Regions from separate parts of the Colwellia sp. MB3u-4 genome, predicted to be linked through region 2. Evidence: predicted binding sites of a transcription regulator. Region 2 holds the regulator's gene; the other holds the start of a gene.
The links. Region 2 encodes FNR, which switches genes on or off when oxygen is low (the NO sensors DNR and NnrR bind a similar motif). Its sites were predicted from a motif close to TTGATCTAGATCAA; they were not measured.
Positions count from the first base shown of each region.

Region 1: the regulator FNR is predicted to act here: its motif matches at 2,789-2,802, upstream of H4J61_RS03270 (DnaJ C-terminal domain-containing protein).

Region 1 is NZ_JACGVE010000066.1:66,373-81,557, reverse strand. It holds gene H4J61_RS03285 (zinc ribbon-containing protein) at 1-589, opposite strand, end outside; gene H4J61_RS03280 (hypothetical protein) at 942-1,403, opposite strand; gene H4J61_RS03275 (chaperone modulator CbpM) at 1,464-1,763, opposite strand; gene H4J61_RS03270 (DnaJ C-terminal domain-containing protein) at 1,769-2,713, opposite strand; gene H4J61_RS03265 (hypothetical protein) at 2,908-3,363, opposite strand; gene H4J61_RS03260 (ABC transporter permease) at 3,533-4,657, opposite strand; gene rbbA (ribosome-associated ATPase/putative transporter RbbA) at 4,661-7,432, opposite strand; gene H4J61_RS03250 (HlyD family secretion protein) at 7,457-8,485, opposite strand; gene H4J61_RS03245 (GNAT family N-acetyltransferase) at 8,931-9,458, shown strand; gene H4J61_RS03240 (acetate/propionate family kinase) at 9,464-10,651, opposite strand; gene H4J61_RS03235 (bifunctional enoyl-CoA hydratase/phosphate acetyltransferase) at 10,648-12,042, opposite strand; gene fabI (enoyl-ACP reductase FabI) at 12,056-12,820, opposite strand; gene H4J61_RS03225 (alpha/beta hydrolase) at 12,840-14,573, opposite strand; gene H4J61_RS03220 (sensor histidine kinase) at 14,877-15,185, shown strand, end outside.
Region 2 is NZ_JACGVE010000079.1:593,684-608,868, forward strand. It holds gene H4J61_RS11990 (ammonium transporter) at 1-224, shown strand, start outside; gene pheS (phenylalanine--tRNA ligase subunit alpha) at 539-1,519, shown strand; gene pheT (phenylalanine--tRNA ligase subunit beta) at 1,532-3,943, shown strand; gene H4J61_RS12005 (integration host factor subunit alpha) at 3,947-4,240, shown strand; gene H4J61_RS12010 (DUF2937 family protein) at 4,349-4,867, opposite strand; gene H4J61_RS12015 (ABC transporter ATP-binding protein/permease) at 5,052-6,839, shown strand; gene H4J61_RS12020 (DUF1415 domain-containing protein) at 6,953-7,501, shown strand; gene H4J61_RS12025 (hypothetical protein) at 7,737-8,525, shown strand; gene H4J61_RS12030 (glucosaminidase domain-containing protein) at 8,583-9,434, shown strand; gene uspE (universal stress protein UspE) at 9,801-10,733, opposite strand; gene fnr (fumarate/nitrate reduction transcriptional regulator Fnr) at 10,907-11,626, opposite strand; gene H4J61_RS12045 (sulfite exporter TauE/SafE family protein) at 11,705-12,367, opposite strand; gene ccoS (cbb3-type cytochrome oxidase assembly protein CcoS) at 12,371-12,616, opposite strand; gene H4J61_RS12055 (heavy metal translocating P-type ATPase) at 12,613-15,012, opposite strand; gene H4J61_RS12060 (FixH family protein) at 15,026-15,185, opposite strand, start outside.

The DNA.
Region 1 (15,185 bases), on a different contig from region 2:
TTTTTTCGTGTTCATGAGCAACTTTAGCTTGAGCTTGAATAGCCTGACTATGCTCGATCAATATTGATGTTTGTTGCTGCATGGTTTCTTCTATGGCGACTAGTTTAGTCAGCGCTTTTTGGTGCTCTTTTGTCCAATACTTTATCTCATCTAGCCATAAAGCATGTTCAGAGTTCCATTGACTGTGCTCTTGGTGGGCCGCAAGGTGCTGCTCTGTTATGATAGTTTGTGCTTGTTCTCTAAGGCTCTTGGTAAACGCTACTAATTCTACTGTATTTGAATTAGCGATACTTTGTAACTTGTCCCAAATTGAACTATTTACAAAAGCCAGTTCCAACTTTATTTGTTCTTTATAGGCTTCACCTGCGCCTTCGAATGCTTCACCTAACATTCGAAAGTTATCTTTTAAGTCTTTGCTAGCTTCCTCAATTTTATCTTTGCTAATTTCCTTGGCATCTTTGAGCTTCTCTTCTGCGGCATGAAAAGCCTGCTGTAAAGTTTTACCTTCTGTTATTACAAAGTCTTCTATGGCATCAACCATTGCTTTATAACTGACTTGTAATTCTGTTTTTTGCTCATTTTTTTTCATGGTGAGTTACCTTTAAAAATTGACTATAAATTAATATGATAATTACTCAAACCCACGTCATATACTATTCGGTATTATACTTAATGAATTGTGGAAACTACTTAACGTGATTAATAGACTTAGCCAAAGGGCTATCACTTGTTTAGTTTCCGGCAGTCTACAAACAAAGGGGAGAGCTGATATATAAACCTTAGTATCAAGTTTGAAGTACAACAATTACAGCCGACTGTCGGTATAACAGATTAATAAAGTGCAAATAACGTTTGGTTATAATTATCATGCGAGAGCCAAGGGTTACTTTCTCGTTTGATTTTCTTATTTTCTTATTATCTTTGGCTGATATCGGCAAAAATTATCGATTTACTTTGTGGCAATTGGTACAGCCACCAGAAACTTTGCCTGCAAAATAATAATTTGGCTCTTGAAGAGCGGCAGCGGCCCTTGCTTGGTCAATTGCAGCGACAAAGTCTTGCATGTGATCTTGCATAAAAGGGTGATTTCCTCCTGCTTCTCCTGTAATTAATTTAGCGGCAGTCCTTCCCATGTTTTGTAATGCTTGCAGTACTTGCTGGCGCTGGTCCTTCGCACCATCTTGAGTGGGTTCATAACCCTTAATGAGTGCTTTATCGAGTAATAGCATTTGCTGCGATAATCTAGCCATGTCAGATCTAAGCTCAGCGGGTTCAGTGTATTTAAAACCCGGAGGGTAAGTTATCTTACGCATAGACTCTGCAAATTTACTGCTGCAACCCGCTATGGTTAAACTCACGACAACGACAATGCCCACAGACCAAAAAACGCTTGATTTATTCATAGTTATAAACTCCATTAACACTCAGTTGTTGACTAATTTTATAGAGTGATTTCAATTAAACTAATCAATTCTATTCAGTCTAGCTTTTAAAAGTTTATTTTCCTGTTCGAGCTTTTTCTTCTCTTTCATTAAATCTATGACTAAGCTAATGGCGACCCAGTCAATTAAAAGTTGTTGGTTCAATTTAATGGCTTTTTTGATCCAATGAGCACTCTCCAAATCGAAAATCCATTCTGAATCTTGACTGTCTGATATAGGTGCAGCAATGCCGTATTCAACCATTTCTATTATGATGCATTTTTCAATTCCGGCTATTTCACACAATTCATTGACTGAAATATGTAAGCTTATGTCTGTCATTTTGGCTAACTCCACTCTGTTCTGGGGTTATACTTTTCTACTTCAGCAAGTTGTTGCCATAACTGTTTTGTTTCATCGGTAGTTGATGGCGGAATTACAATTTTGATGACGGTGATCAGGTCCCCCTGACCGGACTTACTATTGAGCCCTTTGCCTTTTACTCGTAGTTTTTGACCACTCTGGCAGTTAGCGGGAATGTTGAGCTTAACTTTGCCATCAAGTGTCGGTATTTCAAGTTTAATACCCAGTGCAGCTTCCCAAGGCGTCAGGGGCACGTTTAATAATAAGTTTGAGCCTTGCACATCAAATAATGGGTGCGGCACCAATCTAATAATCAGATACAAATCCCCGTTTAACTTATGGTTGCTGCCAGGTGCGCCTTGGCCTTTTAACCTTATGCGCTCACTATCTTTAACCCCTTTAGGCACTTTCACATTAAGTGATTTCTTGATTTTAGTGAGTTGACCATTGATGGGTGCAGGGACATGATATTCAATGGGTTTAGTGACACCTGAGACACTTTCTTCTAAAAAAACCGGTAATTCCATTTCAAAATCTTGGCCTTTAAATAGATCCTCGCTATGCGCTTGTGAGTGTCTTCTAGACTTGGCTCGGTCAGCAAAAAAGGAATTAAAAAAGTCAGAAAAATCATCATTTTCGTTTGACTGATATTGCTTGTTACCGCTCGAAGATTGCCAGTCGTGTGGTGCATTAAAACCCTCGGATGAACCTGAGCCATAGCGTCTCATTTTATCGTACTCAGCTCTTCTTCCCTCATTTTTTAATACTTCGTAGGCTTCAGCTACTTCTTTAAACTTTTCTTCTGCCCCGGGCTCAGGGTTCTTATCAGGATGATATTTTACGGCCAACTTACGATAGACTGTTTTGATTTCCTTTAGATCAGCATTTTCAGCCAAGCCTAGGATCTTGTAGTAATCTTTAAATTTCATTGATTGACCGTGCCCCAATTTTGTTGACTTTATATGGCTAGAAACACCACTTTACGCTTTTTTGAAGGCGATATTTTGATACAAATCAAGATAACGAATAGTTGTCAGTAGCAGATGTCGCTATTTTTTATGCTAAGGCAAAGTTATTGTGTATTGCCTCTTTAGAGAGAAAACTTGTGGCCTGCTCAGGTAGGCTAGATATCCATAAACCTATCAAAATTCATTGATATGCGTTTTTGTTTTTGCCATTGCATGTCAGCTAAGTTATTGAAAATGTCTTTGACCTTATGCTCGTCAACTTGCTCTGCTACTACTTGATATACTGCTATGAGTTCATCACTCATTTGCATGGATAATTCTAAAATATCATCCATCGATTGTGTTGATGGATGATTTTTGACTATTGGCAGTTTTAAAATTTCTTGATCATTGGCATATTGTAACCAAGTATCTAAAACACCCGATGGCGTGTTTTTTTCATAATGGGTTAATGATTCAGCTAATTTCTTTTCCTCACTGATCATATATTCCAACAATAACTGTGTTCTTGGTATATTTTCATCTTTGGCTAATTTTTGATAAAAAACAACTAATTTCTGATGGAATTCTTTCGCATGTTTAAGTGCATCTCTGGCGCTTTCAAATCGCATAATCTTCTCTTTGGTTAAGCCTAGTTATGGTCTTTTTTATCATATAAGTAAGCTTATAAACTTTGATAGTGATCAAGTTTCTCACCGTTAGACTTTATTTTGCTAAAAAAGGGCAACAATTCAAAAAACACATTTAGGATAAGCGACAATAGGTATGTGCTTGACCTTGCTATGTCATGCTTTTTAAAGAACGTCTAAACATGGCAAGGCTGGCGATAAAAAATGCTGCACCAAGCGCAATAATAATAGTCAATTGTGGCCAGACTAAATTAATGCCTGCACCACGAAAAACAACGGCTTGAGAGAACTCCATATAGTGTCTTGAAGGTAATAACCAAGTTAAGGGTTGAATGATATCAGGTTGGCTTTCAATCGGTGTTAAGCCGCCCGAGAGCATCACCATAGGAATAATAACCATAAGCACCAAAAGTGCAAATTGCGCCATGGTTTGCGCAATAGTCCCTAAAAATATACCGATGGCAGCAGCGGCAAAAAGGTAGGCAGAAGTGCCTAATAATAACAATAATTTTGAACCGGCAACGGGGATATCGAGTATATTCTCTACCACCAGAAACATTGACAAAGTAAAAGCGATCAAAATAATTAAGCCATTGGCCCAAATTTTAGCCATCACTATCTGAAACGCATTCAAAGGCATCACCAATAAGTGTTCAATTGTGCCATGCTCGCGTTCACGCAAAAGTGCTGCGCCGGTCAAAATAATGGTTAACATAGTGATTTGATTAAGCAGTGCATTAATAGCACTAAACCACATGCCGTTGCCGTTTGGATTGAAGGCTTGGCGCATAATAAGTTCTACTGGGTAGGCGGTGCTTTGGTCTGAGCGCTTAAAAAAATAATTCACTTCTTGGCTAATAATGCTCTGTATATAGCCATTGCCTATACTGGCTTGTGTGACTGCTGTAGCGTCAATATCTATTTGCACTGTAGGTTGACGACCCTGACGCACATTTTGCTCAAACTTAGGCGGAATGGTAACCACAAACATAAATTTGTCTTGATCCATTGCTCGGTCTGTTTGAGGGGCCGAAATAAATATTGGCGTTTTAAAATAGGGTGGATAGAGCGCGTTAGCAATGGTGCCAGACAAGGCCGACTGGTCTTCATCAACAATCGCAATTGACGCATTATGTACCGATTCACTAATGGCTGTCGCCTCGGCATATATGGCCAAACTAAACGAGTAAACAATGAGCATCAACATGATGAAGTCGCTTACTAGGCTACGTAATTCTTTCGTGCCTAACCAATAGATATTGAGCCAGGTATTCATCAGTTAGCGCTCCTGCTTTTTAAGTGAGGTAGCGGCTATAGCGATAAAGACAGGACCAAAAAGGGCCAGTAAAATAATGTCTTTCGCTAAATCACCAAACACCAGGCCTTTAGTGAAAGCGGCAACACTTAAATGCATGTAATAAGTAGCAGGCCAAATTGTGCCAATAATATGTCCCGCACCCTCAAGTGTTGAAGTGGGTTGCACAATGCCTGAAAATTGTAAGGTGGGTAGCATACATAAGATCGCGGTAGCAAAAATTGAAGCCACTTGGGTTTGGGTGATTGAAGCCACCAGCAAGCCAAAACCTGTGGCCGCAAACACATAAAACAAGGCGCCGAGCATAAGACCAAAAAAGCTGCCTTGTAATGGCACTTGCAGTAAAAACACCACCATAAAGGTTAAAATGAAAAAATTAAGCATTCCTATAACTATATAAGGCAGTTGTTTACCTAGTAAGAACTCTAGTTTGTTGGTGGGTGTTACATAAAAGTTAGTAATGGTGCCCATTTCTTTCTCTCGAGATATGCTAACGGCCATTAGAATAGCGGGAAACAATAGCAACAACATTGCAGGTGTTTTAGGCCCTATCGAAAAAACGGTCTTAAAAGCAGGATTGTATCTATAACGCGATGCTAAGTTAACCTTTGCCAAGGCACTGGCGTCAATACCTGCATTGTTGGCTAGCTCGGTAATATAATGCAAGTGCACGCCGGTTACATAACCTGCAATAGTGCCAGCGCGAATAGTGTTGGAGCCGTCAATCCAAGCAGATACGCTAGGCGATTCGCCATTTTTAAGCGCTCGGCCAAATCCGGCAGGGATCTCAAGTGCCAGCGTAATGTCATTGGATGTTAAGCGTTGCTCTAACTCATCATTACTATGAACATCAGGGCGACTAACAAAATAACGTGAGCCCTGAAAATTGCTTAAATACTGACGACTTTCTGGGCTACGGTCATTGTCAAACGCGGCGTAATTTAAGTCTTCTACATCGAGTGAAATACCATAAGCGATGACTATCAATAATATGGCACTGCCGATAAAGGCAAAGGCAAGGCGTATCGGATCGCGCAATACTTGCATAGTTTCAAGGTAACTGTAAGCCAATAGCCGATGAAAGCTAAATCGATTATGTTTGGCACTGTCTTTATTTGATGCCGGCAACTCTAGCTCTAAGGCGCTAGGCTGTAACTCTGGAGGTGAGGCTGGGATAGGCAATGAAAGTATATTTTCAATTGATTTTTTTTGTTTAATCGCTGCTTCTAAATAGGCAATAAATGCCTGCTCTAAAGTCTCAGCGCCTTTTTTCTCAATCAATTGCTCAGGGGTACCATAGATAAGTACTTCACCGGCATGCATCAATGAAATGCGATCACAGCGTAAGGCTTCGTTCATAAAATGGGTAGAGATGAAAATAGTCACCTTGTCGGTGCGCGACAGCTCAACTAATAAAGCCCAAAATTGGTCTCGGGCAACGGGGTCAACACCTGACGTAGGTTCATCTAAAATGAGCATTTCTGGTTGATGAATAACCGCTACTGCAAGCGACAGACGTTGGCGCATACCCAGAGGTAAAGACGCGGCAGCTTCATCCATGTAGGTATGCAAACCAAAGCGTTTAGTGAGTGTGTTAATTCTCTGTGCTGCTTGAGCTGGGGCGAGGTGAAACAAACGCGCATGTAAGGTCAGATTTTGCGCTACGGTTAATTCGCCATACAATGAAAAAGCCTGTGACATAAAGCCAACGCGTTGACGTGTTTGTATATCGTTTGCATTGACCGCTTTACCAAATAAGTAGGCCTCACCACTGCTAACCGACAGCAAGCCTGTGAGCATTTTCATGGTTGTGGTTTTACCGCAACCATTTGAGCCTAAAAAACCAAAAATTTCTCCTGCTTGTATTTCAAAACTGACATCATTTACTGCGGTAAAATCGCCAAAACGTCGGGTTAAATTTTTAGCTATAATTGCAGGTGACGCGTTACTTTTTTTAAAGGGTGGGATGATCAATTTACTATGGTTAGCCCGTTTTTTTTGCGGTAATAAACGCACAAATGCGCTTTCTAGATCCTTAGTATGGGTTTTAGCTTTTATTTCCTGTGGCGTACCGGTATCAAGAACACGTCCGGCATCCATGGCAATTAAATAGTCAAAACCTTCAGCTTCATCCATATAGGCGGTAGAGACTAATATACTCATGGTCGGGCGTTGTGCCCTGATAGACGCAATAAGTTGCCAAAATTGTCGTCTTGAAAGGGGGTCGACACCCGTAGTTGGTTCATCTAATATCAGTAAGTCAGGATCATGAATAAGCGCGCAACACAGGCCAAGCTTTTGTTTCATGCCACCTGAGAGTTTTTTAACCGGACGTGATAAAAAAGCGTGTAATTCGGTGGCTTTTGTTAACTTGTCAATTCGCGCCTTGCGCTCATGAGCAGGCTGGTTAAATAATTTTGCAAAGAAGTCTAAATTCTCTTCTACACTCAGTTCTGCATATAAGTTTTTACCCAGACCTTGTGGCATATAAGCAATGCGAGGACCAATTAATTCTCGATGTTTCGCTAAGGCCATATCGCCATCTAAGACGGTTAATTGACCTTGTTGCAGTTTTCGTGCGCCAGAAATTAAGCCCATCAGCGTTGACTTACCCACACCATCAGGGCCTAGTAATCCGACCATCATGCCAGCAGAAATAGTTAACGTAATATCGTCAAGCGCTAGCGTATTATGATAATGATGAGTAACTTTTTGGATACGCGTTACCGTTTGCATTGTTTTACTCACTTAAGGTGTCCTCTACTGACTACTTTGTTCGGCAGGATTAATATCATCAGGTAATTTTTGTAAAAATACCGGCCAAGCAGAGGCTTGTTTCCCTTTGGTTGCTGACAAGCGAATATACGCAACCCCGCGCACGCCCGTTTTAACTTGCTCAATATGGTTTAATACCAAAGCTTGAGGTATGCGTAATTTGACTCGAAACATTAATTTATCGCGCTCGCTTTGTGTTTCAACTTGTTTGGGGGTGAATTGTGATTCAGGAGAAACAAAGCTCACTTGTGCTGGAATAGCGATATCGAGTATGTCTAGTTTCACCCTAGCTTGAGCGCCTATGGGGGTTAAATAGGCTTGTGCAGAGGGGAGAAAAACCTCCATATATATATCGCCAAGGTTAATAATGGTTAATACTTTCCCGCCGCTGCCTAATACTTCGTTGGGTTGCGCTAATCGATAGAGTACTCGTCCCATTGCAGGAGATTTAAGCACGGCTTCGTCAATTTGTGTTTGCACACGTTTGACTTCGGCTTGAGCAACCAATACTGATTGTTCAAGTGTGTTTACATGGGCTTTAGCTGCATTATAAACCGCAATGGCAGTAGCTTTAATGGTTTGCTTTTGGTCAGCCAAACTTTGTGATATTGCGCCGGTTTTAACTAACGCAGCAACGCGCTTGAATTCAAGCTCTGCCAAGGTTAATTCACTTTCTCGTTGCGCTATTAATGCGGAACTTTCGACTACAGCAGCCTGTGTTTGCAGAACTTGTGCTTGTGTTTGTGCTAATTGTGCATCAAGTTCTGTGGTATCCATGTTAGCTAGCACTTGATCAAGGGTAACCAGGTCACCCTCCTGAACTAAAATATGTTTAACGCGGCCGGCGTACTTAGTCGTAATATCAATCTGGTCGGCTTCTATTCTGCCGTTACCTGTTGCAATATCTGCAGGCAATAATGTTTGTTGGCTTTGCCACCATTGCCAAGAAAAAGCTGCGATCACAATAACAATAAGGCTAAACGCCATTAACCTAATGACAGGTTTTTTCATCATTTATTTCCATAAAAGGTCGTGTTTATGCTTGTTATATTGAATCGGTGGCAACTAGCATATATTGGGGGATTTTTTGATCTGCAACATTTGGCTTGTAATGCACGCTTTAAGTGTTGCGATCGAACAAACTGTACCTTGGTATTTGTTTTACCAATATTAGGGATGTCCGACATTTGAATGTGGCTTCCCCTTAGTGACTTTTCACCTTATCTCACTAGGTACCTAGGTGATCACTGTAGATGCAAGAACATTGTCTTAAATAAGAAATAATGCCCACATAACATAAGAAAAAAAATAATAAAAATCATCAGTATAGGTATTCCCCCTTGGTATAAGTACAAACCACAGTGCTTTAGAGGGAATCCCCAATGGTTAAGTCACAAAATTCTTCTATCATTACTTACAATCACCATAAACAATTAAGTTTGCATCAAGAGGATTTAGCATGACTGAAAAACTGACCAGCGATCATAAAAACGTGACTATTGGCGATCTTGAGATCACCATCCGGCCCATCACTCCTGAAGACAAGCACTTAGAAGCAGCCTTTGTAAAAAAGCTATCAATGCAAACAAAATATGAACGATTTTTTGAAGGTTTAAAAGAATTATCGCCTTCCATGTTGAACGTGCTGAGTAATATTGACTATGTAGATACCATGGCTTATATCGCGACGATTAAAACTGGAGAAGGCGAAAAAGAAATTGGAATGTGTCGCTACGCGGCTGACAAAGTGCCGGGCGAAAGTGAAATGGCAATAACCGTTGCAGATGATTATCCCTATGAGGAGGTTGCGACTGTGTTACTGCATTCGTTATTTGAGCATGCAAAGGCCAATAATATAAAACGTCTTTTTTCAATTGAACTCAGCAGTAATTATCGTATAAAAAAATTAGCTGAACATCTGGGTATGTCCGCTAAAGTTCATCCAGAAGACGCGACATTGATCCTGTATTCATTGCTGCTGAAGTAAGGCGTTTAGCGACCCATAAGTAATTCTTGGGTCGCTTGGGCGATAATAATCTCTTCGTTTGTGGGTATTACCAGCACCTTAACGCTTGAGTCATCTTGGCTAATAACGCTTTTATGCTGACGGTTTTTACTTGCATTTAAACTAACCCCAAGCCAAGTTAAGTGCTGACAAATTTGTCCGCGTATGGCCGCGGAATTTTCGCCAATACCGGCAGTAAAAACAATGGCATCAATGCCACATAAGGTGCTAACCAGAGCAGCAAGTTCGCGAGCAGCGCGATAACAAAACAAGTCAATGGCTTGTTTTGCCTGTGGGTCGTTACTTTGTTCTAGTATTTGCATGTTGCTGCTAATACCCGAAACCCCCAGTAGCCCAGACTCTTTATAGAGCATATGTTCTACCTCTTCTACACTCATTTTATAATGGCGTAAAAGGTGGATAACAACACCGGCATCAAGGCTGCCGCAACGTTGGCCCATCATTAAACCATCAAGCGCTGTAAAGCCCATAGTTGTTGCTACGCTTTGTCTTTGCTTTAAGGCGCACATACTCGCGCCGTTGCCTAGATGAGCGACAATAACGCGTCCATTGGCAAGTGTGCCCAAATATTGTGGCAAACAGCTGGCAATATACTGATAAGAAAGACCATGAAATCCATAACGAATAATGCCTTTATCGCTATATTCGCGCGGTAGAGCAAACAGTTGTGCAAGCGCGGGTTGTGTGGAATGAAAACTGGTATCAAAACAAGCGACTTGGGGTAATTCAGGAGCCCAGTTAAAAAAGGCTTCAATAGCGGCAAGGTTATGCCCTTGATGCAGTGGCGCCAGTGGGATCAGTGTCTTTAAGTGTTTAACTACGCTAACTGTAAGTATTGTTGGCGTTAAAAAGTCGCGACCGCCATGTACTACACGATGACCAACAGCTTTAATTTTATAACCTTGGTTATGGTGATTAAGCCACTCAATCAGCCACTTTATTAGCGCTTCATGTGTCGTTTGATCATTAAATGCAGCAAGGTCGTTGTTGGTTAAATCATTGCCTTTAGCGTCTATGGCATAAAGTGTCGGACTTTGACCAATATTGACGACTTTACCACTGAGTAATGCCTGCGAACTAGGGGTGGCAAAGCTATAAAGCGCAAACTTGATGCTCGACGATCCTGCGTTAATAACCAGTACCGCATCGTTCATAAAATAGTCTTCTTAGTATAATCGACGTAGCGCTGAGCTAACACACAAGAGGCAAGTCGTGAAAGTGTTCCGTCGGCCCGACTGGTTAAAATTATGGGTACTGTAGCGCCAAGTACAATACCGGCAGATTCTGCACCCGCTAAATATATCAGCTGTTTAGCGATCATGTTGCCGGCTTCTAAGTCGGGTGCGACTAAAATGTCGGCGTCACCGGCAACCTCTGATACTAGCTCTTTAGCCGCCGCAGCAGATTTTGAAATAGCGTTGTCAAATGCCAAGGGTCCATCGATTATACCGCCCGTTATTTGCTTGCGGTCAGCCATTTTGCATAATCCAGCGGCGTCTAGGGTTGAAAGTATTTTTGAATTAACCGTTTCAACCGCAGATAAAATCGCTACTTTAGGAAGGGTTATGCCTAAAGTATGCAGTAAATCGATAGCGTTTTGTACAATGTCACGCTTGGCGTTTAGATCGGGAGCGATATTGATGGCGGCATCGGTAATAAATAGTGGTTTATGGTAAGTGGGCACGTCTAATGCAAATATATGACTCATTCTGCGTTCAGTACGTAACCCCTTGCTTTTATGTAATATAGCTTGCATTAATTCATCAGTATGCAATTTACCTTTCATGATGGCGTCAACATTATTTTTTCGCACTTCTTCAACGGCAATTTCCGCTGCACCATGACTGTGTGGTGCATCAATCAATTTTATGCCAGCCAAGCTGCAACCGGCTTGGCTGGCCACCGCAATAATTTTATCTTTAGGGCCGATCAAAATGGGCTCAATAACCCCTTGGCGTTTTGCCTCAATGGCTCCAAGCAAGGATATTTCATCGCAAGGGTGCACCACTGCCACTCTAATGGGGGCAATGTCTTTGGTTGATTCAAGTAATTTCTGATAATGCGCCCCGTGCTCATGTAAATGCACCTCAGGTAATATCACTCTGGGTCGGCGTACTTTCTCGCTCGGCGCTATAACCCTAGCTTCGCCTATGATAACGCATTCGCCGTCCTGATTTAGGCATTCACATTTAAGCAATACCTGTTTTTTGTCCGCAATTTTTTCTATCACTGTCACCCGTACTAATACCTTGTCACCAATACTAACCGGACGCCTAAAACTCAAAGATTGATTTAAATAAATGGTGCCTGGACCCGGTAATTGTGTCCCCAATAGGGCTGATATAAGCGCACCACCCCACATACCATGGGCGATTACTTTATGAAAAATATCCGCTTTTGCATATTCTAGGTCAACATGGGCAGGGTTAACATCGCCTGACATGACGGCAAACAATTCAATATCTTGCGGTTTAAGTACCCGAGTCAGTTCTGCTATGTCGCCGACAGCTATTTCATCAAAGGTCTTGTTTTCAATATATTCCATGACATTTCCTCGTTTAAGCCAACACGTGATAACCGGCATCAACAAAGGTAATATTGCCGGTAACACTTTTAGCCGCGTCACTGACAAGCCCGGTGGCTATGTTGCCTACGTCTTCGATAGTGACTAGTTGGCGCTTAGGTGCTCGCGCTCTTGCGTCATTGATCAGCTCATCAAAAAAAGCGATGCCAGAGGCTGCGCGTGTTTGTAATGGGCCCGGAGAAAGCGCATTAACTCGAATACCTGCTGGACCAAGTTCGGCGGCTAAATAACGTACCGACGATTCCAACGCTGCTTTTACTGGTCCCATAATATTATAATGTTCGACCACTTTTTCTGCGCCATAGTAACTAACCGTGAGTAGGCAGCCGCCATTTTTCATTAAAGGTTCTGCTTTACGGGCCATACGGATAAACGAATGGCAAGAAATATCCATTGCTTGAGAAAAGCCTATTCGAGAACAATCAGTGACCCGTCCATGTAAGTCGTCTTTTGGACAATAGGCAATTGAGTGTAAAATAAAATCTAACTCGCCCCACGTTGTAGCGATACGCTGAAAAACAGCATCAAGTTGACTGTCATCTTGTACATCCAGTGGTAACAATATTTCGGCGTTAACCTCAGTTGCCACGGGTTCAACATAGGCCTTACTTTTTTCATTAATATAGGTGATAGCAAGTTTTGCACCGGCTAGTGAAAATGCCTTAGCACAGCCCGCTGCGATAGATTGCTCATTGGCAATACCTACCACTAACCCTCGTTTTCCTTCGAGTATCTTCATCTTGCTTTTCCTCAAGCTTTTAGTTTTGAAATATATAAGTGCCAGGGGCATCACAAAGTACACTAAGTTTTTTGTTGGGCGCGCCCATGGTAGGCGGGGCAGTTAATTTACTGGAATGGTTATGCAGCCACTTTGTTAACTCTGGCCACCATGATCCTTCATGATGTGCTTGCTTAGCTTCCCAGCTGTTTGGGTCAGTATATTTAGCCTCTTTTTTAGTGGTGGCTATTTGGTAACTTCTGCGTGGATGCCCAGGTTCGCTCACTATGCCGGCATTATGACCACCGCTGGTTAACAAAAAGGTAACGTCAGTATCACTCAATAAATGAAATTTATAAACTGACTGCCAAGGGGCCACATGGTCTTTTTGCGTGCCAACAACAAATGCAGGAGCGCGGATATCAGAAATAGAAATGGGTTTATCGTCTACAAGATAGCGACCTTCAGTCAGGTCATTATCTAAAAATAGCTTACGTAAGTAATGTGAATGCATTTTATACGGCATACGAGTGGTGTCGGAATTCCATGCCATTAAGTCGTTAACCGGCGTGCGGTTACCCATTAAATAATCATGTACCATGCGCGACCAAATCAAGTCATTTGAGCGCAGTAATTGAAAAGCGCCCGACATTTGCTTCGCGTCTAAATAGCCTTGTTCCCACATCATGTCTTCTAAAAAGCTAACCTGGCTTTCATTAATAAATAACATTAATTCACCGGCTTCTGAAAAATCGACTTGAGTGGCTAATAATGAAAGTGATTGAATTCTATCGTCACCGTCTCTAGACATAGCAGCCGCGGCTATTGAGAGTAATGTACCGCCTAAGCAATAACCAATACCATGGATTTTCGCTTTACCGGTAATTTTACCTATGGTGTCGATGGCATCCATAACGCCATACTTGCGGTAATCAGCCATGCCTAAATCACGGTCGTCTTGGTCTGGGTTTTTCCATGAGACCATAAACACGGTAAACCCTTGCTCGGTTAAGTATTTAACTAGCGAGTTTTGAGCTGATAAATCAAGAATGTAGTATTTCATAATCCATGCCGGCACGATTAGAATAGGCTCTGGACGAACCTGCTCTGTTACAGGTTCATATTGAATTAATTCAATTAAGTGGTTGCGATAAACCACCTTTCCAGGCGTAACAGCAAGATTTTTGCCAACCGCATATCCCTCCGTACCCACAGGTTTTTTATTACCCATATTGCGTTGCATGTCGTCCATCAGGTTTTGCATACCCCGGACTAAATTTTGACCACCTTCTTGTTTAGTTTGTTCCAGTAATTGCGGGTTGGTCAGCAAGTAATTTGAGGGTGAAAATATATCCAACATTTGCCGAGTGGCAAACTCAACCACATTCTCATGCTGTTGAGTGACACCGTTCACATCGGTTGTTGCATTTGACCACCACTGCTGGTTGAGTAAAAACGACTGGGATAAAAGATTAAATGGCCACTTTTTCCAAGTTGGGTCGCTAAAGCGTTTATCGAAGGGTAAAGGTTCTATGCAAGGCTGATTTTGACCTTTCTGTGTTGTGCACTCGCTAAGATAGCCTGCGAGTCGAGTAGACTTTCTAGTCGCTTTTTCCATAAGGTGAGCTTGTTTACCTGGTGATAAAGCTAAGTGCACAGCCCAATCAGCATAGGCGGCCATTAGTGCGCTTGGTGATAACCCTGATGTCAATTTAGACATAGCGGCATGTAGCGTTTTATCCATAGCATCATATTGCGAATTTTCTTTTTTCATCTTACATTCCTTAAATATGTAGTCACCGGCAATTACTGCTGCTTATTGAGGCAAATGGCCTTTTATTAGCTTGTATTAGCTTATGTTGGCTTGTTTAGCCCAATTGAATTAATGGTGTTTGTAGAACATGCACTAAGCCGTTTACTCAAACATGCTCAATAATTTAATAAGTACCCATAATTTATCAGCGAATAACTTCCCTTAACAATTGGTGATTGCCACACGCTTATGTGGATAACCACAATTGGCTTAGGGTTTAAAATTCAATATACTGATTTCATTTTCAAGTTCATTCAGAGCCTTATGAAGACTGAGCCACGCCTTATACAAGCATCTGTTTTTCTGCAAAATTTATCGCAGACGGTTGCTTTGTGGCTGGCTTTATTAACTGGGCTGGGTGTAATGGCCATTCAATATGCCACTTGGCTGAATGGCAGCGGGGAAGGGTATTCTCTTTTTACGTTAAACTTTGCCCAAGGTAGTCAATTCAATAGTCATTTAACGGTTAGCTTATTACTGAGTGTATTGTCTGGGCTGTTGGTCTATCAAGCATTGATGAATAGAATTAGAACTCAGCAATTAAAAAACAAAGCCAAGTATTTAACCAGCTTG
Region 2 (15,185 bases):
GAGCCTTTAGTGGCTTTGGTTACGCTGAAGGTATTAGTACCATGATAGGACAGGTAACCGTACAGCTAATTGGTATTGGTGCGACTATTATTTATACCGCGATTGTCTCTTACCTATTATTTAAACTAGTAGCGTTAATGACCAAGGGATTACGTGTGTCGAAAGAGCAAGAAATTACCGGGTTAGATATAACTGAACATGACGAAGTGGGTTATAACCTTTAAGCACTCATTATTTAATCTCTCATAGGAAAAGGCTGTAACAAGCCTTTTCCTAATATCCCCACCGAGTTTATCTTTAATTCCAAACGCCATTATGGTTAAAATCAGTTACTTTTATAAAAGTAAAAGTTAAATAGCACTTTTTTTCTTGAAAAACGTAGATTTACCCTACTTTATCGACGATTTTTTGTGTAAAATTATCCATCATTTTATTAATCGAAAAAGTCTAGCTAAAGGCCAATATTAGGCCGATGTTAATGCCCTATATTTTTATACTAAAAAACTATCGGCGCTTTAAACACGCTTTAGAGGAACTCATGAATTTAGACGATATTATATTGCAGGCAGAACAAGCCATTGCTGCGGCGACTGACCCTGCAGAACTTGACCAAGTTCGCGTTAACTTCTTAGGAAAGAAAGGTTTGTTCACTGAACAAATGAAAGGCCTAAGTAAGTTGTCAAAAGAAGAGAAGCCCAAAGCGGGTCAAGTGATTAACATCGCTAAACAGCAAGTCCAAAAGTTGTTAACTGAACGTGGTGAATTACTACGTGCACAAGTTATTAAGCAACAACTTGCTGCGGAATCTATTGACGTAACCTTGCCAGGTCGTGGTGATGAGTTAGGCGGTTTACACCCAGTTACTCGCACAATCGAACGTATTGAGAGTTTTTTTGGTGATTTAGGCTTTTCAGTAAAGCAAGGACCTGAGGTTGAAGACGACTTTCATAACTTTGATGCCTTAAATATCCCTGAGCATCATCCTGCTCGCCAAGACCACGATACTTTCTACTTTAACCCTAAGTTAGTCTTGCGTACTCAGACCTCTGGCGTGCAAATTCGCACCATGGAAAAAGAACAACCGCCATTGCGAATTATCTCACCCGGTAAAGTTTATCGTAATGATTATGACCAAACCCATACACCTATGTTTCATCAAGTAGAAGGGCTAATGGTTGATAAAGATGTCAGTTTTACGCATTTAAAAGGTGTTTTACATGACTTTTTACATCACTTTTTTGAAGAAGAAGTAGAAATTCGCTTCCGCCCGTCATATTTTCCCTTTACTGAGCCTTCTGCAGAAGTAGATATCATGGGTAAAAATGGCAAATGGCTAGAAGTATTAGGCTGTGGCATGGTGCATCCAAATGTACTGCGCAGTGTTGGCATTGATCCTGAAGTTTATACCGGTTTTGCCTTTGGTATGGGGGTTGAACGTTTAACCATGTTACGTTACGGCGTAAATGACTTACGTTCATTCTTTGAAAATGATCTTCGCTTCTTAAAACAGTTCAAGTAGGAAAGCCATATAATGAAATTTAGTGAATCTTGGTTACGTGAGTGGGTAAATCCTGCTATATCTTCAGATGAATTAGCACATCAAATTACCATGGCTGGCCTTGAAGTTGACGCCGTCGAGCCTGTTGCCGGTGAGTTTAATGGCGTGTTGATTGGTGAAGTGGTTGAATGTGGCCCGCATCCTGATGCTGATAAACTGCAAGTAACAAAAATTAATTTAGGACCTGATTACAATGATGGCGAGCTCGCTGATATTGTTTGTGGTGCTAAAAACTGTCGTTTAGGCTTAAAAGTTGCTGTTGCCACCGTTGGTGCTGTTTTACCGGGTAACTTTAAAATTAAAAAAGCCAAACTGCGTGGCGTAGCATCAAACGGTATGCTGTGTAGTGAGTCAGAAATAGGTTTATCTGACAGTGCTGACGGCATCATGGAGCTAGCAAGTGATGCACCGATCGGTATGTGCGTGCGCGAATACCTTGATCTTAATGATGTAACCATAGATGTTGACTTAACCGCGAACCGTGGTGATTGTCTTGGCTTAAAAGGTCTTGCACGCGAAGTAGGCGTATTAAATAGCTTAAGCGTTACTGAGCCAAACATTACAGCCGTTAAGTCAACCATTGACGATACCGTTGCAATTACCTTGTCAGCTGAAAAAGCTTGTCCGCGCTATTTAGGGCGAGTCATTAAAAATATTAACATTAAGGCCCAAACGCCTTTATGGATGGTGGAAAAACTTCGTCGTTGTGGCACACGTGCAATTGACCCTGTGGTTGACGTGACTAACTACGTCTTACTAGAGCAAGGCCATCCGATGCATGCTTTTGACTTATCAGCAATCGAGGGTGGTATAAACGTACGTTACGCCAATGACGGCGAGAAGTTAACCCTGTTAGATGGTAATGAAGTTAGCCTATCACCACAAACACTCGTCATTGCAGATCAAGAAAAAGCACTCGCTATGGCGGGTATTTTTGGTGGTTTAGCTTCAGGTGTTACGAGTGAATCAACAGACATTTTTCTAGAAAGTGCCTTCTTTGCCCCTTTAGCTATTTTAGGTAAAGCCCGTCAATATGGTTTACATACTGACGCGTCACATCGTTATGAACGTGGTATTGACCCTGAACTACAGCGCGATGCTATGGAACGTGCGACCAAGCTTTTACTTGATATTGTTGGTGGTGAAGCAGGTCCAATCGTTGAAGCGGCATCACAAGAACATATTCCTGCCGAGCGAACAGTAATACTTCGTCGGACAAAACTTGATAGTCGTATTGGTCATCACATTGATGATACCAAGGTTAGCGAAATATTAACGCGCCTAGGCTTTACTGTCGCAGAAAAAGGTACAGAGCAAGATAAAGTTTGGACGGTTGTTGTACCGGCATATCGTTTTGATATCAGCATTGAAGTTGACCTAATTGAAGAAGTAGCCCGCATTTTTGGTTACAACAATATTCCTAATGTTTCGCCAAAAGCCACCTTAGCAATGCGCGAGCAAAAAGAAGCTAAGTTACCTTTAAGCAAATTACGTCATGTTTTAGTTAACCGTGGTTACCAAGAAGCGATTACTTATAGTTTTGTTGATCCAAAGGTACAAGCGCAGCTTCATCCTAGTCAGGCCACCATGACCTTACCACATCCTATTTCATCTGAAATGTCAGAAATGCGGGTGAGTTTATGGACAGGATTATTGCAATCAGTTGTCTATAATCAAAATCGTCAACAACACCGTGTGCGTTTATTTGAAACAGGTTTACGTTTTATTCCTGATGAAAGTGTTGAAAATGGTGTGCGCCAAGAGAATATGATCGCCGGTGTGCTGAGCGGTCAACGCAGCGAAGAACATTGGGATATTGAAAAAGCAGCAACAGATTTTTACGATATTAAATCTGACGTTGAAGCGTTACTTGGCTTAACAAGCAACGAAAGTGCATTTGTGTTTTCAAAGGCTGAAGTAGACGCTTTACACCCAGGACAAACTGCCGCTATTCACAAAGATGGTGTGCTGGTTGGACATGTTGGAGCCTTACATCCTGAATTAGAACGGAAATTAGGCCTTAACGGTCGGACATTAGTTTTTGAACTTTTATTGTCTGAAATTTGTACACAGAATATACCGCAATCGCGCGACATATCTCGCTTTCCGGCCAATAGACGCGATATTTCTGTAGTGATTGAAGAGCAAGTTAGTGCAAATAAAGTACTACAACTTATTGAAAAGGTTGGCGGAAATTATTTAGTTGATCTAAACTTGTTCGATGTATACCGAGGTAATGGTATTGACTCTGGTTTTAAGAGCTTAGCAATAGCAATGATATTGCAAGACAATAATAAAACCTTAGAAGAAAAGGATATCACTGACGTGGTTAACCGTGTGGTTGACACCTTGAAAATTGAACTAAATGCATCTCTGAGGGATTGAATAATGGCGCTAACAAAAGCAGAAGTAGCAGAACATTTATTTGAAAAAGTTGGGCTGAGTAAGCGCGACGCAAAAGATATGGTTGAAGTGTTTTTCGAAGAAGTTCGTGAAACACTCGAAGCAGGCGAACAAGTGAAATTGTCTGGTTTTGGGAACTTTGATCTTAGAGTGAAAAGTGAACGTCCTGGACGTAATCCTAAAACGGGTGAAGATATTCCAATTTTAGCACGTAAAGTGGTGACGTTCCGCCCAGGTCAAAAACTTAAAAGTCGTGTTGAAAACGGTAACGGCGAATAAGTTAGCAAGTCAGCTTTGCATTAGTATCGTATAAAATGTTGTATAAAAAAGGTTGCTTTGGCAACCTTTTTTATTGTGAAAAAAATAGCGATTCTTTTAAATAGGGCTTTAAATAAGCGTATTTTTCTTGGTTTTAAAAGTACGTTTAATCGTGAGTAGCATTAATTCTTTCAATAATAATGCACCAATCGCCAGCGTTGCACCGGTAGCAATAGCATTTAACTCAAGTGGAATAGCCATGGAAAAATGCTCAGCAGTACCACGAGCAATTTCTTGATCTAAATGCCAAATGAACTGATAAACGCCATGGAGATAATCTGCTTGGGTAATTTGCGCTAAATGACTTGCTAGGTATTCAACACGAACGGATAAACGCTCAATGAGCTCACCTGTGCTGATAATAGACGCTTCAGTATTGTCTTTGTAACGTGTGATCATGGTTATTAAACTGCCATCAAAGTGTTGCTGAGCGATGTTTTCAAATTGGTTTAATTGCGAGTTAGCTTCAGCTAGTTGGCCAGCGAGTCGCTGTTGATATTGCTGCATAAACTCAGGCAGTTGCACGCCTAATATAAAAGTAAGCGTGAAAAAACAACGATCAATAACATTGTTAATTAAGGCAAACATAATGGCTAGTTACCTTGTTAGTAGAATAGCCTCACGTTAGCACAACTACTGACAAAGTTCATCGGCAATAAAATGTTAATTCAAAAGTCAGGTTTTTCAGATATTCGTACAGAATCGATGTTAATATACTGACCATCAAAACAGTTGCTTTTGGCTGAAATTCAATTGGAAATTACTAGCGATTATGCGCAGATCCTCTCATCAACCCGATCATGAAGTCACCACCTTTAATTGGCGTGTTGTTAAACTTTTACTACCTTATTTATTTGAATTTAAAGCACGTATATTTTTAGCCTTAGCCTGCTTAGTGCTAACAAAAGTTGCCAGTGTTTATTTGCCTTTTATTCTTAAAGATATTGTTGATATTTTAGATAACCAAGAAGAAAATCGGGTTTATTTAGTCCCCTTTGCGCTAGTGGGTGCTTATGGTTTGGTCAGACTAACTACGGTTATATTTGCAGAAATTCGCGATACTTTATTCGGCCGAGTAACTGAGCGGGCGATCCGCAGAATTGGCTTAAAAGTTTTTCAGCACCTACATAAGTTAGATTTAGACTTTCATTTAAATCGCCAAACCGGTGGATTATCGCGTGATATTGACCGTGGTACCTCAGGTATTAATTTTTTAATGCGCTTTATGGTGTTTAATATTATCCCAACCTTAATTGAAATTATCATGGTGGTGGGTATTTTGTTCTTCAATTATGGCATTTGGTTTGCGCTAATTACCCTATCTTCTATTGTGTTCTATGTGGTGTATTCTGTTTATGCGACAGATTGGCGCACACGTTTTATACGCGAAGCCAACAAGGCAGACTCATCAAGTAACACACGTGCTATCGACAGTTTACTTAATTATGAAACGGTAAAATACTTTACCAATGAAGATTTTGAAGCAAAAGCATATGACAGCCAATTAGCGACTTGGGAACAGGCGAAAATGAAGAATCGCTTATCTTTATTTGCCTTAAACGGTGGCCAAGCCCTTATTATCTCTTTTTCGATGACCGCTATGTTGGCATTAGCAGCATACGAAGTTACTTATGGAAAAATGACTTTAGGTGATTTTGTGCTGATCAACGCTTTCATGATGCAACTATTTATTCCGTTGAACTTTTTAGGCTTTGTTTATCGTGAAATTAGAGGCTCATTGGCCAACATTGAGCATATGTTTGACCTGATGCTAAAGAAACCGAAAGTAGAAGACAATGACGATGCGGACACTTTGGCCCTATCTGATGCAGAAATTAAATTTACAGATGTATCGTTTGCCTATGATATAAAAAGACCCATCATCAAAAATATATCATTTACTATCAAGTCAGGACAAAAAGTGGCGGTCGTTGGTGAAAGTGGATCAGGCAAATCTACCTTAGTTAAGTTACTGTTTAGGTTTTACGATTGTGACAGTGGCAAAATAACCATTGATGGGCAAAATATACGTCAAGTAACTCAGCACTCGCTGAGAAAAAATATTGGTATTGTGCCGCAAGATACCGTGTTATTTAACGATACACTTTTTGCCAATGTTAATTATGGTGCACCTGAAGCCAATGAAGAAATGGTTAATAAGGCTTTTAAGCTAGCACATTTATCTGACTTTGTTAGCAGATTACCCGATGGCGCAAAATCTATGGTAGGAGAGCGCGGCTTAAAACTCTCAGGTGGTGAAAAACAACGTGTTGCTATTGCCCGTACTATTTTGAAAAACCCTCGTATTTTGGTGTTTGACGAAGCAACTTCCTCACTTGATAGTCAATCAGAACAAGCAATACTCAGCGCCATTAAAGAAGTTGCCGAACATAGAACTAGTTTGGTGATCGCCCATCGACTATCCACGATAGTGGACGCGGATAATATTATTGTTATGCAACAAGGTGAGATTGTTGAGCAGGGTACACATCAAGGTTTATTGGTTAAAAAAGGCTATTACCACAAAATGTGGCAACTGCAACAAAGTGATAACAGCTAATAGCCTAGCGGTTGTTGAGCACCAGTAATAGCAGGTTAGTAAGTCAATACCAGTAGCCAATACCAGTAAGCCAACACCCATACGTAAATAAGTAGAATATTGAGTAAGTTGTTATGAGCACAAGAGATGAAGTTGACCAAACCAAACAATGGCTAGAGCAAGTAATTATTGGGCTAAATTTTTGTCCATTCGCAAAAAAAGAGTTTGTTAATCAAACTATTCATTATTTTACTAGCGATAAAGAACAGCTAAAGTCAGCGCTAGTTGAATTTTTATCGCAATGTCACTACTTACATGATAATCCTGAAATAGAAACGAGTTTATTAATCTATAATCAAGGTTTTAGAGACTTTAATCGCTTTTTAGACTTGGTTGATTATGCCAATGACATTATTGTTGATCATAGTTTTGAAGGCATATTCCAAGTGGCTACCTTTCACCCTGAATATTGCTTTGCTGAGGCTGATTATGACGATGCGGGCAATTTCACCAATCGTTCTCCCTATCCCACCTTACATTTAATTCGTGAACACAGCATGGAAAAAGTGCTTAGTGTCTATAAAAACCCTGAGAGCATTCCAGATAATAATATCGCTTTAGCCAAGAAGAAAGGCGCTCACTATTTTAAAACCTTGTTGATGAATATCAAAAACAATGCTTAGCCTTTTATAAGGTTAAACACTGTTATTAGCAAGTCAGTTTCAAGGCATCAATATCGCCGGTAAATTGGTATTTATGCCGTCAAGTTAACGGGCTTACCCTATAACCTTGGTAAACTGGATAGGATGAATGTTAATAACTTTTCTCTGCTTATTCACAGGCAGTGGTGAATTACGATATACTGGTAGCAATTAAGACAAGCGTCACTGATACGCTTACTCATTAGGTAATATTTTTGTGGAAAAACTTCCGGTTGAAAACGTTGGTGGTAGTGTCGAAGAAGCTGTAAAAGGTGAATATAGCCTTGATGTAGCGACTATATTGAAAGAAGGCTGGCAAATAACCTTAAAATCGCGCATGGCGATTAATTTGGGACTGTTTACCTGTTTGATGATTGGCATGTTGGTTTCATTGTTAGTGAGCAGCCAGTTGGGTGGCATTGAAGTGGCTATTCAAGATCAAAGATCAGCGACTTTACTTAATATTATCGTTACTTTAGTGGTTTATCCTTTTATCGTTGGTGTTGAAATGATGGGTATTTTCCATTCAGTTGGCTTAAAAACCAGACCAAAATTGGTTTTTGGCTTTTTAAAACGAGGCAGCTGGGTTGCTGTTAGTGCCTTATTAACCTCAACTTTGGTTACCATAGGTTTAACATTATTTTACTTGCCTGGCATATTTTTGGCGGTAGCCTTGTCACTCGCGTTGCCTTTGGTGGTAGAAAAAAAAATGTCACCTATAAAAGCCATTTCAATAAGCATTCAAGCTACGCGTTTTCAATGGTTCAAAATTTTCGCTATTTATCTGATACTGGCTTTGGCTGTACTGATATCCGCTTTACCTGTTGTAATGTCCGGTGAATCTGAATTTAGCTTTATCGCTATCGCATTTTTCTTATTTTGTTTAGCTTATATAGTGCCGTTGTTTTATAACGTAAAGGGAATTTTATACCGAGAAATATTTGGTTTACAGATGGAAATAGCCGCTGATCAAACCAAGACCATAAATGACACCTTTTCGGCCTGATTTACCGCATTTTTTCAGTAAATTAGACTAAAAATAATGCTATAAGGAGCTATTAGCTTGACGATATTTAATAAGCAAAACCTTTTAGGTTTTATTTTTTTAGTTTTGCTGAGTGTGGGTTTAATCGCACCCTTTACCTTCTTACCTTTGCCTGAAAGTACGCCGACTGAAGAGCCAGTGCCGGTAGCACCGAAAGCGGTTAAGAAGGTCATTAAAATAGTTGAGCAACCGTTACACACGGTCACTTTACCCGACTTTGCTAAAATTCGTGATGTAAAAGAGAAGAAACGTCGTTTTTTTGCTTTTATTAAACCCGCAGTACAGGCTGAAAATAAAAAAATACTGATCTTGCGTGCTGAAGTGGCGCGCTTAATTGCGCAATTAAGCTTAGAACAGCCCTTTAGTGCGGAAGAACACACGTTAGTAAGCAGTTTGAGCAAAAAATATAAAGTCAGTGAAAAGTTTTCTTTGTTAAGACAATTATATGAATTACAGCTTAAAATTGACATTATTCCATTAGCCCTTGTTTTAGTGCAAGCGGCCAATGAATCTGCTTGGGGAACCTCTCGTTTTGCTCGAATAGGCTTAAACTTTTTTGGTGTGTGGTGTTATAGGGAAGGTTGCGGCATGGTGCCAGGTAGCCGTAATACCGGCGCTAAGCATGAAGTCGCCGCTTATAGCTCTATTAGTTTAGGTGTCGCACGTTATTTGCACAATATTAATACTAACGGTGCCTATACGGTATTTAGATCGATTAGAGGCCAATTACGCGATCAAAACCAACCGCTAGCGCCAGAAATTCTTGCAACAGGATTAATGCGTTATTCTGAACGTGGCATAGATTATGTGTTGGAATTAACTGATATGATCCGCCATAATCGACATTACTTCGCGCTATATAATAAATAAGCGCTATGTAAATGTGCTATTCCTAATTTAGGTATAAAAATAGATTTATAAATAAATTCAAATATCATGTCGGTTAAAAAATTTTCGCTTGAATTGCTTTGAAAAAGTAGTACTTCTTCAGTTTTTTATCAGCAAAAGTAATCACCTCTAACTTATTGATAACCTTATTTTTATGCTGTCAAAGGTAACCTTTTTTCATTATTTACCTTAAGGACATATCGTCATATACTTTTGGCTAAAGGCTGTTAAAACTTCAGCGCATAATCTAGTTTAAGTTATTAAACAAGAAAAGTTGAACTAGGCGTTTAATGACCCAATTCAACTTTATGCTAGTGATGCTAGTGATGCTAGTGATGTTAGCTGATATTAATCTACATCAAGTGGTGAAATGTAACCATCGGGTTTTAATGCTAATACATCACAATTTAGCCTATCAATAACATGCTCTGCGGTGTTACCAATTAGCGCTGCCGATAAACCGGTACGGCCAATAGTACCAAGAATGACTAATTCTGCATCTAATTCAGCCGCTATGCTTTGAATGATATCTTCCGGTAAACCCTCTTTAATATGGGTGTTTTCTGGCGCAATATTAAAGGCAGTTGCATGTGCTAACATCGCTTTTTGATGATGTTTTAACATCGAGCGATTATAATCACTGGCATTAAACTCTGGGATTTCTATGGCGATATTTACTGGCGTCCCCGGGAATGAGTTAACTAGGTGTAAATTAGCTTTCATGACTTGGGTCAGCTGTTTAGCTTCTGCAGTGATTTTGTTATTAAGTGCTTTATGTTCTTCCTCTTCACTACCAATGTTTAACGCCGCAAGAATATTACCGTTATCAGGCCACAAATGCTCTTTCACGAGTAAAACAGGGCAAGGACATTTGCGCAGAATATGCCAATCGGTAGGCGTAAATATCACAGATTTGAATTTGTCGTGTTGATGAGTCCCTTTAATGACAATGTCATAACCATTATCGAGTACTTGAGCAATAATTTGCTCAAAGGGACGGTTATGCCATATAACCCGACAATCGATAGAAATTCCGCTTAAATCAAGATCAGCGAGTAAAGACTCTAGCCATTGAGTGCGATCATTAATAACTGATTGGCGCATGGCTTCACGCTCATCACTTGACAGCATGGTGGTCATTTCATAAGAAAAATCATAGATGGTCAAAAATGCGGTAATGCTAGCGCCTGTTTTACGCGCTAATTCTATCGCTCGATTTACCGCTTTCTGCTCTTCTGTTGTTGGGTCAACAATCGCGAGTATTTTTTGATACTTTTCCATGGCTAATTCCTTTATCAATTGTCTACTAGTGTTATAACAATAGTCTACTTTGAGGCAATAATAGTTGTCTTAAATCAAATTATTATGCTATCGGTGATAAATAATATTTCACGCTAAGCATAGCGTGAAATACCTTAATAAGGCAATGTAGAAAAGCAGGTGTTAGCGTGACATTAAAGTGCGGCGCATGCGTTTAATTTGTCAAAACTTAAAATAGTAATGAGTTTACCATCAACGGCAATTAAACCATTTTTATGAAAGCGGTTAAGCAAACGGCTGATGGTTTCAACCGTTAAACCAATATAGTTACCAATATCACTGCGGGTCATAGATAAACGAAACTCAGATGGAGATAAACCACGGGCATGGTAACGAATACTTAAGGTACTGATAAATGTTGCTAGTCGTTGCTCGGCATTTTTACGATTAAGTAATGTTAGCATTTCTTGATCTTCACGGATCTCAGTACTCATCATACGTAAAATTTGTTTTTTTAATTTTGGCATGCTGTTCGATAAATTATCGAGCGTATTGTAAGGGATCTCACAAACCATTGAGGTTTCTAGTGCTTTAGCGAAACTTGGATGTTGAGCATTGGCAATAGCATCAAAGCCAAGCAAATCACCCGCTAAATGAAAACCAGTAATTTGTTCTTCACCGTGTTTACTAATGGTGTAGGTTTTAAATGTGCCCGAACGTATGGCGTATAGCGCATGCATGGGTTGACCGTCGTTAAATATTTGCTCACCTTTATGGATCGGCAGCTTACGGTCGATAATATTATCTAACGTTTCTAACTCTTTATCATTGAGAGAAAAGGGTAAGCATAATTCACTAAGACTACAGTTTTGGCAGTGAATATGTTGATGAATAGTGCATGATTTATAACTCATAATATCCTTTAAAATTTTTCATGATGTACGCATGATTTTTTCCATGACTTTTTATATATAATGTCCATATCAGGTACGTTATATATATAAAATAAGTATAGTATAGATGCCGTATGAAATCACTAAGCTGGCTGCTATCTTTCTAAATAGTGTATGACTCAATAATGATTTAATACTTATGGTGCCTAGTGATACTGAAAGTAAGGCAGGCAAGGTGCCTAGTCCAAAGAAAAACATGATCAAGGCACCATCAAGGGCATCGGCACTAGCCAATGCCCAAGTTAGTGTAGAATATACCAAGCCACAAGGTAACCAGCCCCATAGTGCGCCTAAAGCGAAAGCACTTTGTACGTTTTTAATGGGAATAAATTTTTTAGTCTGTGGTGCTATGTAGCGCCAAATATTTTTACCTAAATGTTCGACGCGGCTTAACCACATAAACCACTGGCCTAAATACAAACCTAATAAGATAAGAAAAACACCCGCAATAGTTTTTAACAACGAAACAGGTAATCCGATATTTTTGGTCGCCATTGAACTGGTGAATGCGACAAGAGCGCCAATAAGACTATAAGAGGCGATACGACCAAAGTTATAGGCCAATATAATGGCGTGTTTTTTATGACGAGAGGTATCAGAAATCGCCGTCGTCAGCATGGTGCTAATACCACCACACATCACTATACAATGGCCTGAGCCTAATAATCCGATGATAAATGCGGAGAAAAAATCAAGGCTCATAAACTATTTTTTGACCTGTGCGTCTGCTTGCTCTGGTGAGGTATTTTTTTTGTCTATCTGTGTTGTTATTGGCGTAGCATTATTGTTTTGATGAATGCTTTTTTTATCATGATCATCTTCAAATAAAATGCTCATGCCTTGCTTTTCTAAATCATCAAATTGCTCAGTTTTTACCGCCCAAAAAAAGAGATAAATACCAATAGCGGTAAGTAAAATAGCAATGGGAATTAATACGTATATCACACTCATTTTTTTAATAACCTTAAAGAATTACTTACCACTAGTATTGAACTGGCCGACATGCCAATGACTGCCATATATGGCGCTATATAGCCCATAACCGCTAATGGCAATACAATGGCATTATAACTAAAAGCCCAAAGGTAATTTTGCTTTATAATTCGCGCAGTATTTAACGATACCTGTCGCAGTGTTTGCACACCTTTGAGTTTATTGTTCAGTAATATCACATCCGCACCACTTTTAGCAATATCAGTGCCACTGCCCATGGCAATGGACAAATGCGCCGCGCCCAATACTGGGGTATCGTTTACGCCATCACCTATCATAGCTACAGCATGCGAGGCTTGCTGTAGTTTAATCGCGTTGACTTTGTCTTGTGCAGACAAATCTGCTTGTACGCTATTAAGGTGCAGCTTTGCTTGTAATTTATCACAGCCTTGTTGATGATCACCCGATAACATGACAGTTTTAATGTTTTCATGATGTAAAAAATCAATTAATGCCTTAGCATCTTCACGCAGACCATCATGTAAATAAAATTCAGCAACTAAGTTATCATCTTGCATTAATACGCACTGCGCACTGTGCGCACTGTTGTCATTATTACTGAGCAGCCATGAGTTTTTACCAATTCTGTAATGCTGATTATTAACCTCACCAGAAATACCAGCACCTGGCGCAACCACCACTTGAGTTGCTGTTTGGCTAAAATCACGAAACTGGCTAAAGGCTTTTGCTAGGGGGTGAGCAGAGTGTGCTTCTAACGCCGCCGCAATAGCCAACACTTGTTGTTGCCCATCTGGAGTGTTTTTATCTGCAAATGCGCCATAAGTTTTGACTGCTGTAATGGTAAATTCACCCGTCGTTAAGGTGCCGGTTTTATCAAAAGCCATCACCTCAATTTCAGGCATAGTTTCTAGCACATGTGCTGATTTAATCATGATCCCTTCACGGTTAAGGCGAGTGGTTGCACAGGTTAATGCCGTAGGTGTTGCTAATGACAGAGCACAGGGACAAGTTACCACTAAAACAGATAAGGTGATCCAAAACGCTTCTGCGGGTTGATGTTGAGACCAATATATTGCGGTAGCAATGGCAACAACTAGGATAAGAGCAACAAAATATTGGGCAATTTTATCGGACAATTGCGCCAATTTAGGTTTATGACTTTGGGCACTTTCACTTAAGCGAATTAATTGGCTTAAAAATGATTCTTGGTTACTGTGGCTAACTTTTGCTGTTAAATTACCATCACCATTTATGGTACCGGCATAAAGATTATCTAGCGTTGTTTTATGCAACGGCAGTTGCTCACCAGAGAGCATGGCTTCATTGATTTGGCTAGTGCCGGTTATTATTTCGCAATCTGCGGGTATGGTTTCACCGGGCTTTATTAAAATAATATCATCGGCTTTTAAATGTGTTGCTGAGATAAAGCGTTCAATGCCCTGTTCAATTTTAGTGGCGGTCATCGGCATTAATTTTAATAAATTTGCCGAGATGTCAGCAGCGCGGCTGCGGGCCCTAAACTCTAGAAATTTACCAATCAGTAATAAAAAGGTAAACATGGAAACAGACTCGAAATACACTTCACCTTGCTGGGTAAATGTAGCCCAAACGCTAGCAAGAAAAGCCAGGCTAATCGCAATAGAGACAGGTACATCCATTGAAAGTTGTCGCGCTTTCAAGGCAAAAAAAGCACTTTTATAAAACGGAAAGGCGCCATAGCTAACAATGGGTAGGGTTAAGAAAAGGCTGGCCCAGCGCAAATACTGTACATTGTACTCAGCCATATCGGCAAAAGCACCAAAGTATAAACCAAACGCGATCATCATGACTTGCATCATTAAAATGCCTGAAATGCCTAAGCGTTTAATAAAGTTTTTTGCTTGTTTTTTATTGGCCTTTTCAGCTGTACTGGCTTTAAAGGGGAGAGCATGATAGCCAATTTTATCAATTAAACTCAGTATCTCACTGAGTTTTACTTGGTTTTCTTGCCACTGGACTGTTGCTCTTTGTGTCGTGGCGTTAACATTAATATTATTAACGCCAGCGAGTTTTCTGATTTGCATTTCTATTAACCAAGCACATGCTGAACAACTTATACCTTCAATGGTTAATATAGTTTCTTTAAAACCATCATGATAATAAGCAAACTCGTTTTGTAAGCTTTCATCATCCAGAATTTTATTGCGTTGCAGTTGTTCAGGTATTAATACTTCGCCTTTTTGTGCTGGCGCACTGCGAAAACGGTAATAGTCAGTTAAATTGTTCTCGACAATCGTTTGTGCTACCGCTTGGCAACCTATGCAGCACATAGGTTGATTAATATTTTCAATACTCGTGGTTAAATTAATGCCATTGGGTACGGGCTCACCGCAATGAAAACAGTCTAGGTTCATTAAGCTTGGCTCATTAATTTGCTTGGGCTGTGTCCGGTGCTATCGCAATAAAATCGGATTGAGGTAGGGTGATCACAGCTTGAATTTTCCAGTGATTTTCAAACGGAGTGATGGTTACCTGCCATTTACCGGCCACATTTTTATCAGCTTCAAAAATATGGGTAAAGTTACCG